DNA from 3 places in the Allosaccharopolyspora coralli genome. Region 1 is predicted to be linked to each of the others. Evidence: riboswitches for the same ligand, from Rfam matches in the RefSeq annotation. Region 1 holds a riboswitch; each other region holds the start of a gene.
The links. Region 1 has a riboswitch for cobalamin ahead of cobN (cobaltochelatase subunit CobN). Riboswitches for the same ligand answer to the same signal wherever they lie in the genome.

Region 1 (3,271 bases):
CCAGGAGTTGTTCGAGCCGCGCGATGTCGCCGTAGCTCTCGGCGCGGGCCATCGGGGGGACCAGGTGGTCCACCAACGTCGCGTGCACCCGCCGCTTGGCCTGGGTTCCTTCGCCAGGATCGTTGACCAGGAACGGGTACACCAGCGGCAGATCTCCGAGCGCGGCGTCCGGGCCGCAGGCCGCGGAGAGCCCCGCCGTCTTTCCTGGCAGCCATTCGAGGTTCCCGTGCTTACCCAGGTGCACCATGGCGTCGGCGTCGAACTCGTCGGCGAGCCAGCGGTATGCGGCGAGGTAGTGGTGGCTCGGAGGCAGATCCGGGTCGTGGTAGATCGCGATCGGATTCTCGCCGAAGCCGCGCGGCGGCTGCACCATCAACACCACGTTGCCCGCGCGCAACGCGGCCAGCACGATCTCGCCGTCCGGGTTTCGCGAGTGGTCGACGAACAGCTCGCCGGGCGGCGGACCCCAGTGCCGCTCGATCTCCTCGCGCAGCTCGGCGGGCAGCGTCTCGTACCAGGAGCGGTAAGCAGAGGCCGCGATCCGGACGGGGTTGCCCGACAACTGTTCCTCGGTGAGCCATTCCCGGTCTTGCCCGCCTGCGGCGATCAGCGCGTGGACGAGCTCGTCGCCGTCCTGGGCTTCGATGCCGGGAAGTGCGTCGTCACCGGTGATTCCTCCGACGTCGTAGCCTTCGGCGTGCATGTCGCGGAGCAGCTTCACCGCGCTGGCCGGGGTGTCGAGGCCGACGGCGTTGCCGATGCGGGCGTGCTTGGTCGGGTAGGCCGAGAGCATCAGTGCGATCTTGCGTTCCCCGGCGGGAACGTGACGCAAGCGTCCGTGGCGCACGGCGATCCCCGCGACGCGCGAGGCCCGTTCGGCGTCGGCGACGTACTGCGGCAGACCCTGTTCGTCGTTCTCCTTGAACGAGAACGGAACCGTGATCAGGCGCCCGTCGAACTCCGGCACCGCCACCTGCGTCGCGGCATCCAAAGGGGACAGACCTTCGTCGTTGTCCTCCCACTGGGCGCGGCTGCTGGTGAGGCAGAGTCCCTGCAGGATGGGAATGTCGAGGTCGGCGAGTGCGCCGATGTCCCACGCTTCGTCGTCCTCGCCCGCCTGCGCGGTCGCCGGTTTGCTGCCGCCCGCCGCGAGGACCGTCACGACGAGCGAGTCCGCCTTGCGGAGTTCCTCGATCATGTCCGGTTCGGGCGTGCGCAGCGAGGCGCAGAAAACGGGCAGGGCCTGCCCGCCCTTGTCCTCGATCGCCTCGCACAGGGCGTGCGCGAACGCCGTGTTCCCTGCGACGTGGTGTGCGCGGTAGTACAGCAGCGCGACGGTCGGCCCTTCGGTCCGTCGCGGCGTGCGCTCCAGCACGCCCCACGTGGGCAGCGCCACCGGCGGGTCGAAGCCGTGACCGGTGAGCAGCACGGTGTCGGACAGGAAGCCGAAGAGCTGTTCGAGGTTCTGCGGTCCGCCTTCGGCGAGGTAGCGGTGCGCCTCGGCCGCGACGCCACCCGGGACCGTGGAGTGTTCCATGAGCATCGCGTCCGGCGCCTGTTCGCCGCCGAGCACGATGACCGGGCGGGGGCCGGCCAGCAACCAGTCGAGGCCCTCTTCCCAGGCTCGTCTGCCGCCGAGGAGGCGTACGACGACCAGGTCGGTGCCGTCGACGAGTTCGGGCAGGTCCTCGACGCCGAGTCGTGCGGGGTTCGCGAGCCGGAAATCCGCGCCGCTCGCCCTGGCGCTCAGCAGGTCTGTGTCCGACGTGGACAGAAGCAGGATCATGCGGAACGCTCCCGGTCGTGACGATGAGCCCCCAGGGCGGTTTCCCGGTGTTCGCGGAAGTCGGCGCGCGAAGGCGCGGGGAACCGGCACACGGTGGTGGGCGTGCGGACAGAACGCATGGCAACCTTCCTCGGGGGTCCTCGCCCCGGGCTGTCGGTCGCGGCGACCGGAGTCTCCTGGCTTCCGGATCAGCGCTCGCCCCGGTCTTCCCGCCCGCAGGCAGTGACGTCGGTCGGGGTCCGCTCCCCGGTGACAGTGGCGGGACCGCGCCGGACTCGCACCGGCTTCCTCCACCTGTCGCCGCTCGTGGACTCCTACTCTCCGGAACGCAGGCAGGTCGCGTCAAGTTCGGGCCCGCGTCCAGGACTGTTCCGGTGACGGTGATCACCGCACGTGAACGAGGGTTCGACCGCGCTGCGCGACGAGCCGGTCACCCCCCGCCGACCCCGTAGGATCAGCCGGGTGTTGAACAAACCCGGACCGCCGCGCACACGTGAGGACGCCTGTCCCGGCGCCTGGCACGTGCATGCGGCGGCGGACGGGGGACTCGCCCGTATTCGTCTACCCGGTGGCCGTATCACCGCAGGTCAGATGCGATTTCTCGCCGAGTCGGCCAGCGAGCTGGGCAACGGGCAGCTGGAACTGACCTCCCGTGCGAACCTGCAATTGCGCGGTGTGGACGACTCCGACGTCGCCGAGCTCGCGACCAGGCTCGGATCGCACGGGTTGCTGCCGTCCCGCTCGCACGAAACCTGCCGCAACGTCATCGCCTCCCCGTGCACGGGGCTCGACGACGACGGACTGCTCGACGTGTCACGGTGCGTCGAGGAACTCGACACCGCGTTGTGCGCCGTACCGGAGCTCGCGGCGCTGCCGGGGCGGTTTCTGTTCACCGTGGACGATGGCCGTGGAGACGTGTCGACGCTCGGCGGCGATATCGGCCTGCACGCGGTCGGCGCGACGGAGTTCGCCGTGTTGCTGGCGGGCCGGGACAGTGGCGTGCGTGTCGGCCAGGAGAGTGCGGCGCGCTCGGCGATCACGGCGGCCGAGGCCTTCATGCGGCAACGAGCCGCCGAACCGGCACCGGTGTGGCGCCTTGCCGAACTGTACGACGGTCGACGTCGCATCGCCGCGGACCTGGGCCGACCGTGCTCCGAACCGAGCGATCCGCCGTTCACAGAGCCCGTCCGGCCGGGGATCGCGGCGCGGCGCGGCAACCTCGTCGCGCTCGCGGTCGGCGCGCCTCTCGGACGACTCACTCCCCAGCGCGCGAGCCAGCTCGCGGCTCTGGCCGACCGGGCCGGTGGGGACCTGCGGATCACCCCATGGCGTAGCGTGCTCGTGCCGGGGCTCGCCGCTGCCGAGGCCGCTACACGCGCACAACACCTGCGTGAACAGGGTTTCGTGGTGGAGGCCGACTCGCCGTGGAGCGGGATGACCGCATGCACGGGCACGCCCGGCTGCGCGAAGTCCCACGCCGACGTG
Region 2 (3,271 bases), 620 kb from region 1:
CGATCCCCAGCGAGGAGGCCGCGTCCTGGCCGAACGCGAAGGCGTCGAGAGCGTTGGAACGGGACACGCACAGCGCGAGTCCGAGCACGCACACGATGCCCGCCACGGCCACGTCGTCCCACCGTGCCCCGGACAACGAGCCGAGCAGCCAGTTCAGCACACCCCGTGCCTGTTCGGCGTCGGCGGCGGTGATGACGATGTAGGAGGTCACCGCCGAGAACAGTTGTGTTCCGGCGACGCCCGCCAGGATGACTTTCGCCGTGCCACCCCCGGCGAGCCTCGCGAGCGCCATCACGAGCACGAACGCGACCACCGCCCCGGCGAACGCGCCCATCGTGAGGCTCACCGCGCCGGCACCGATCCCGAGGATGAGCACGAGCACCGCGCCGGTGGACGCGCCGCTGGAGACACCGAGCAGGAACGGTTCCGCGAGCGGATTGCGCAGCAGCGACTGCAACACCACACCGCAGACGGCCAGGCCGGCGCCGGAGACGGCAGCCATCAGCGTGCGGGGCAGGCGCAGATTCCACACGATCCCCTGGCCGATGCGGGAGACGCCGGTGTCCACGAAGCCCAGGCGTGCCCCGATCACCTCAAAGACGTCCGGCACGGACAGTGACGCCGGTCCGATCGTGACGACGACGGCGACGGACAGGACCAGGCACGCCATTCCCACGGTCACGAACACCGTCGTGGGGACACGGCGTACCGCTCGCGGCAGCTCCTGCGCGACCGTCATGTCTGGCGGTCGAGTTCGACGAGGCGGTCGGCGAGCGCTTCGATGCCGTCGACGGTGCGGATGCTGACGTTCATCGCCGACCCCGTCATGGGCATCCACCTCTCGGCTCGGACGGCGTCCAGTTGCGACACGGCGGGATCGGTGCGCAGGAACCGCTTCTTCGCTTCGAGCGTGTCGCCTTCGCTGTCCCGGGTCAGATCACCGAGCACGAGCACGTCGGGAGCCCGGCGAAGCACGTCCTCCCAGCCGACCTGCGGCCACATCGATGCCACGTCGGGGTAGGCGTTGCGGACGCCGAGCGTGCGGGTGATGATCCCCGGCGCGCCGGTCGACCCGGCCACGTACGGAGATCCGGTGCGGGCGAACCAGAACAGCACCGAGGTGTTCTCGCGGCCGTCGAGACCGGCGACCTTCGCCTGCGCGGCCTCGACCCGCCCGCGCAGTTCCGTCACCAGCTGCTCACCGCGTTCGGGAACGTCGAAGAGCTGCGCGATCTCCCGGACTTCGCGGTAGATGTCGTCCAGCCCCACTGGTTCGCCGAGCTCGGCTTCCTCCGGGTAGCAGTTCGACGGCGACAGGTAGGTCGGCACACCGAACTCGGCGAACCGTTCGCGCGGCGCGACCCCTCCGTCGGTGTAGATCGCCTGGTAGCCGCCGAGCACCAGGTCGGGTTCGGTGCCGAGAACGGCTTCCAGCGACGGGTTGTTGTCGGCCAGCCGGGGCACGCTGGCGTTGGCCTCCGCAAGATGCGGCGCGACCGGGTCGGTCCAGGTCGCCGTACCGACCATGCGGTCCTCGAGGCCGAGGGAGAGCATGATCTCTGTCTGCTGCTGGTTCAGACTCACCGCACGTCGCGGAGGACCGTCCACCGACACGGGAACACCACAGTTGTCCGCGATGTCCGGAGGTCCGGCCGGGCCGCCGGTGGGGCCGGAACATGCGGTGACCGCGAGGAGGCCCGCGGTGATCGCGGTGGCAGCGCCGCTGGTGAGTAGACGCGTCGAACGCGGTGTGGACATTCGCATCGGAGCCCTTCGGTCGGGGCCCGGACGCGGGGCCCGCTGGGACACGGCCGGTGCTCGGGGCGACCGGGAGCCAGCAGGTCTTCGGGCTCGGGCTCGAAGAGCGCGGGAACCTTCCCGGGCACCCGCCCAGTGGTCACCGTCGACACGCGACGCCTCCCGCGCTCGTCGCCCCTACCGCTGCGCGTCAGCTCCGGACTTCGACCGGATTCCCTGGCCGGTGGGCACGACTGGCTCGCGACGAGCCTAACAACCCGGCCGTGGTGGCCGAGATCACGGCGTCGCGCGCGAGGCGAACGGCACTTTCGCCTCGTCTCGTGAGGCGAAAGTGCCGTTCGCCTCACGAGTGAGAGAGTTCTTACCCGCTGAGGGCTTGGCGGTGGGAGGTGGCGAGGTCGACGTAGTGCCGGGCGGAGGCGCGGATCATCTCCTGCTCGTCGCCGGTCAGCTCGCGACGCACCTTGCCAGGAGTGCCCGCCACCAACGAGCCGGGCGGAATCTCGACGCCTTCGAGCACGACGGCACCGGCGGCGACGAGGCTGCCGCTGCCGATCTTCGCGCCGTTGAGGACCACCGAGCCCATCCCGATGAGCACCTCGTCCTCGATCGTGCAGCCGTGGACGACGGCCCGATGCCCGATGGTCACATCGTTGCCCACGACGGCCGGGAACCCTTCGTCGGCGTGCATCACCACGCCGTCCTGCACATTGCTGCGGGCACCGACCGAGATGTCGGCGACGTCGCCGCGCAGCACGGTGGTGTACCAGACGTTGGCCTGCGTCGCGAGGCGCACACGGCCGATGAGGCTGGACCCCGGCGCGGCCCACGCGCCGTCGTCGAGCTGCGGCGTGTGCTCACCGAAGGTCAGGGTGAACGGCCCGGTGCGTGCGTCGGTCACGGATCCTCCTCGTGCGTGGTCCACTCCGGGTACCTTACGTCTCCGCTCCGAGTTCCGTCCCGCAGCCGACAGTGCGAGCCGGTGGCACGTACCCGCGAACGGCTCGCAGGGCACCGGCGTTCCACTGTGGAGCGGCCGCCACACCGGCCGAACATGCTGGTGAGAAGCGTTCCTTCTCGTAGACTGAGCATCCTGACGGACTGGGCTGTCGTCGTGTCTTGCCAGCGGAACCGCTGAGGTTCCTCGACCCGACCACCGAGCAAGACCTTCGCTGATGAGTTCTCCAGGTGGCGCGACGGAGGTGGTGATCCTGTTCGAGCAGGCGACACTCGCGCAGCAACCGGTGTTCGTGCCCTACGGCGGCACGCACTGGGCGGTCCTCGCGCTCGGAGCCGGGGGAGCGGTGTTCCTGATCGCGCTCGGACGCAGGCACCGTGGGCGCGACACCGCGCGCGTCGTGAGCCGCGGGTTCGCCGTCGTCCTGGTCGCGTTCCAACTCCCGTTCCAGGTCCGCGCGCTCACACCCGCCCAGTGGGACCTGTACGAGTCGCTGCCGTTCCAGCTCAGCGACCTCGCGTGGATCGTCGCCGCCTACGCCTTGTGGTCGCACCG
Region 3 (3,271 bases), 2.4 Mb from region 1:
TCGAGCCCGTCGGCGGTGACGTGCTGCGCGAGGTTCACCGACCCGAGGTTGCAGACGGCGACCTCGTCGGCGCTCGTGTTCAGCGTGATCTCGGTGCACAGGTTGGACGAGTGCACGACCCCCGCGTGCTGTTGTGGCGAGCGCAGGTTGCACGGGTCCTTGAACGTGATCCACGGGTGGCCGGTCTCGAACAGCATCGTGATCATGCGACGCCACAGGTCGACCGCTGCGACCGTGCGGTGCACCGCGAGCTCGCCGCGTTCGGCCGCCGCCTCATACTCGCGGTAGCGCTCGGCGAACGCCGCGCCGTAGAGGTCGTGCAGGTCCGGGGTCTCGTCGGGGGAGAACAGGGTCCAGGTGCCGTCTTGCTCCACCCGACGGAGGAACTCGTCCGGAACCCAGTTCGCAGTGTTCATGTCGTGGGTGCGGCGGCGCTCGTCACCGGTGTTCTTGCGCAGGTCGAGGAATTCCTCGATGTCGATGTGCCACGTCTCGAGGTAGGCACACACCGCGCCTTTACGCTTGCCGCCTTGATTCACCGCGACGGCGGTGTCGTTGGCGATCTTGAGGAACGGCACGACGCCTTGCGACTGACCGTTGGTGCCCTGGATGTGGGCGCCGATGCCGCGTACCGGGGTCCAGTCGTTGCCGAGTCCACCCGCGTACTTCGAGAGCAGCGCGTTGTTGCCGACGGAATGGAAAATCCCGTGCAGGTCGTCATCCACAGTGGTCAGAAAGCAGGACGACAGCTGCGGACGGGTGGTGCCCGCGTTGAACAAGGTGGGTGTGGAGCACATGAAGTCGAACGAGGTCAGCAACTCGTAGAACTCGATCGCACGCGCCTCGCGGTCGTCCTCGTGCAACGCGAGCCCCATCGCGACGCGCATCAGGAACGCCTGCGGTAGCTCGTAGCGCACTCCGTGGTCGTGCAGCAGATACCGGTCGTAGAGCGTTTGCAGGCCGAGGAAGTCGAATGCCAGGTCCCGGTCCGCTCGGAGTGCGTGGCCGAGCCGGTCGAGGTCGAACGACGCGAGTTCCGGGGTGAGCTGGCCGAGTGCGACACCGTGGCGAACGTAGGCGGTGAAGTACTCGGGGTAGCGCCCGCGCATCTCGTCCTGGTCGGCCTCACGGGAACCGTCCGCGAGGTGGCTGAGCGCCTCACGGCGCAGCGAGTCCAAGAGCAACCGCGCGGCGACCAGGGAGTAGTTCGGTTCGGACTCGACCAGGGTCCGGGCGGACAGCGTGAGCGCCTCGGCGAGTTCACGGCTGCTCATGCCGTCGTAGAGTCCGCGCCGGGCTTCCCGCAGTACCGCTTTCGGAGCGACGTCGTCCAGGTCGCCACACGCCTGTTCGACCACTGTGGACACTCGATGCCAGTCGAGCGGCGTTTCGGCGCCGTTGAGGTCAACCACGTGGACCTGTGGTTCTTCCGCTCCGGGTTTCGAGGTTTCCCGTGCGGCTGCGCGTTCTTCCCGGTACAGCACGTAGGCGCGGGCGACGCGGTGGTGCTCGCCCCGCATCAGGGCGAGCTCGACCTGGTCCTGGATCTGTTCGACGTGCACGAGCGGTTCGGTCCCGGCGTGGCGGAACAGCGCCGTGGTGACCTGCGCGGTGAGCTCGGCGACGAGGTCGTGGATCCGGGAGGATCCGGCCGAGCCGGAGCCCTCCACGGCCAGGAACGCCTGGGTGAGCGCGACGCCGATCTTCGTCGCGTCGAACGGGACCGGTGTCGAGTCCCGGCGCAGCACACGGGCGTGCTCGACAACAGTGGGCGGCGGTGTGGTGGCCAGCTCGGTCACGACGCTCTCTCCTCGCGAGTCGACGGTGATCCGGGCGAGGGTGGGCCGCGACGAGCCGCGCGTCTCTGCGCGAGCAGTTTCGCGGCGACCCTCCCTCGGGGTCCCGGACGGCGCGTCCGGTCGGGCGCGCGCCGATGGCAGGTCTTCGGACTCACGGGCGTCCTACTGATCGTGGCTTCCCGGGCCGGAGCCCAGTGCCGATCCCGTCCTGCGTGGGCAGGCCGGGCACGACTGTCGTTCCCGTTCACCGCTGCGGGGCAGTCCCGGATTCGCACCGGGTTCCCTGTTGTCCCGCCGAGCTACGCCCGGCGAACCATCGATGATCACCACACTACATCTAGGGCGTACCTGTGTCCGTGAGGGCCAGATATCGGGGTGGGTCGAGCCGCCTCAATGGCTGGTGAGCACTCCGGTCGCGGCCACGACCAGCGTGGCGACTCCGGTGTCGATCGTCGGATGCGGAACCGGCGCGAACAACGGTGAATGGTTCGACGGCAGGTCGCTGTCCAACGTCCCCGCTTCGGCCGAAGCGGCGAACCGGTCCGCGTCGGTGCCGCCGACGAACCAGTAGGCGGAGGGGATACCCGCCGCCGAAGCGAACACCCCGAAGTCCTCGCTCCCGGTCACCAACGGGGCTGCGAACACCCGCTGGGCACCGAAATGCTCGCGGAACCGTGCGGTCGCTGCCTCGGTCGTGGACTCGTCGTTGACGGTGGCGGGAAACGTGCCTTCCGCGGTGATTTCCGGTTTCCGGTCCGCCCCGGCAGCGGTGGCCTCGGCGTGCACGATCCTGTGCACGGCGTCGAGAACTCGCCGCCGCACCGTTTCGTCGAACGACCGCACGTCGATGCTGAGCTCGGCCTCGGCCGGAATGATGTTGCTCTTCGTCCCGGCATGCAGCGAACCGACGGTCAGTACGGCCGAGTCCGTGGCGGCGACTTCGCGGGAGACGATGGTCTGCAGGCGTAGCACGGTCGAGGATGCCATCACGACAGGGTCCACAGTGGTCTCCGGGCGCGAACCGTGGCCGCCGTGTCCGAACATTCGCACGCGCAGTGTGTCCGAAGCGGACATGATCAGGCCGCTGCGGGTGAACACCTCGCCTGCGGGCATCGGTCCGACGTGCTGACCGAAGGCGACGTCGGGTGTGCCGAAACGTTCGAAGAGCCCGTCGGCGATCATGCCGGCGGCTCCGTCGCCCAGCTCCTCGGCCGGTTGCAGAACGAACTGCACCGTGCCGCGCCACCGGCCCCGGGAAGCCGCGAGCGCGCGGGCGGCGCCGATCAGCCACGTCACGTGCATGTCGTGTCCACATGCGTGTGCGACCGGAACTTCGTTGCCGCCGGGATCGGTGCCGGTGGCCGTGCTCGCATACTCCAATCCGGTCTGCTCGTGCACGGGCAGCGCGTCCATGTCGGCTCGGAGCAGCACGGTCGGTCCCGCGCCGTTGCGCATCACCCCGACCACTCCTG

Region 2: linked by a shared signal. The riboswitch ahead of GIY23_RS14160 (ABC transporter substrate-binding protein) and the one ahead of cobN (cobaltochelatase subunit CobN) in region 1 are both predicted to bind cobalamin.
Region 3: linked by a shared signal. The riboswitch ahead of GIY23_RS05660 (ribonucleoside-diphosphate reductase subunit alpha) and the one ahead of cobN (cobaltochelatase subunit CobN) in region 1 are both predicted to bind cobalamin.

The regions. Positions count from the first base shown of each region.
Region 1 covers NZ_CP045929.1:3,621,623-3,624,893, reverse strand. Annotated here, with positions in the region: gene cobN (cobaltochelatase subunit CobN) at 1-1,786, opposite strand, end outside; cobalamin riboswitch at 1,957-2,076, opposite strand; gene cobG (precorrin-3B synthase) at 2,249-3,271, shown strand, end outside.
Region 2 covers NZ_CP045929.1:3,005,848-3,009,118, reverse strand. Annotated here, with positions in the region: gene GIY23_RS14165 (FecCD family ABC transporter permease) at 1-739, opposite strand, end outside; gene GIY23_RS14160 (ABC transporter substrate-binding protein) at 736-1,758, opposite strand; cobalamin riboswitch at 1,820-2,011, opposite strand; gene GIY23_RS14155 (gamma carbonic anhydrase family protein) at 2,120-2,659, opposite strand; gene GIY23_RS14150 (YwaF family protein) at 2,934-3,271, shown strand, end outside.
Region 3 covers NZ_CP045929.1:1,186,193-1,189,463, forward strand. Annotated here, with positions in the region: gene GIY23_RS05660 (ribonucleoside-diphosphate reductase subunit alpha) at 1-1,790, opposite strand, end outside; cobalamin riboswitch at 1,919-2,132, opposite strand; gene GIY23_RS05665 (amidohydrolase) at 2,190-3,271, opposite strand, start outside.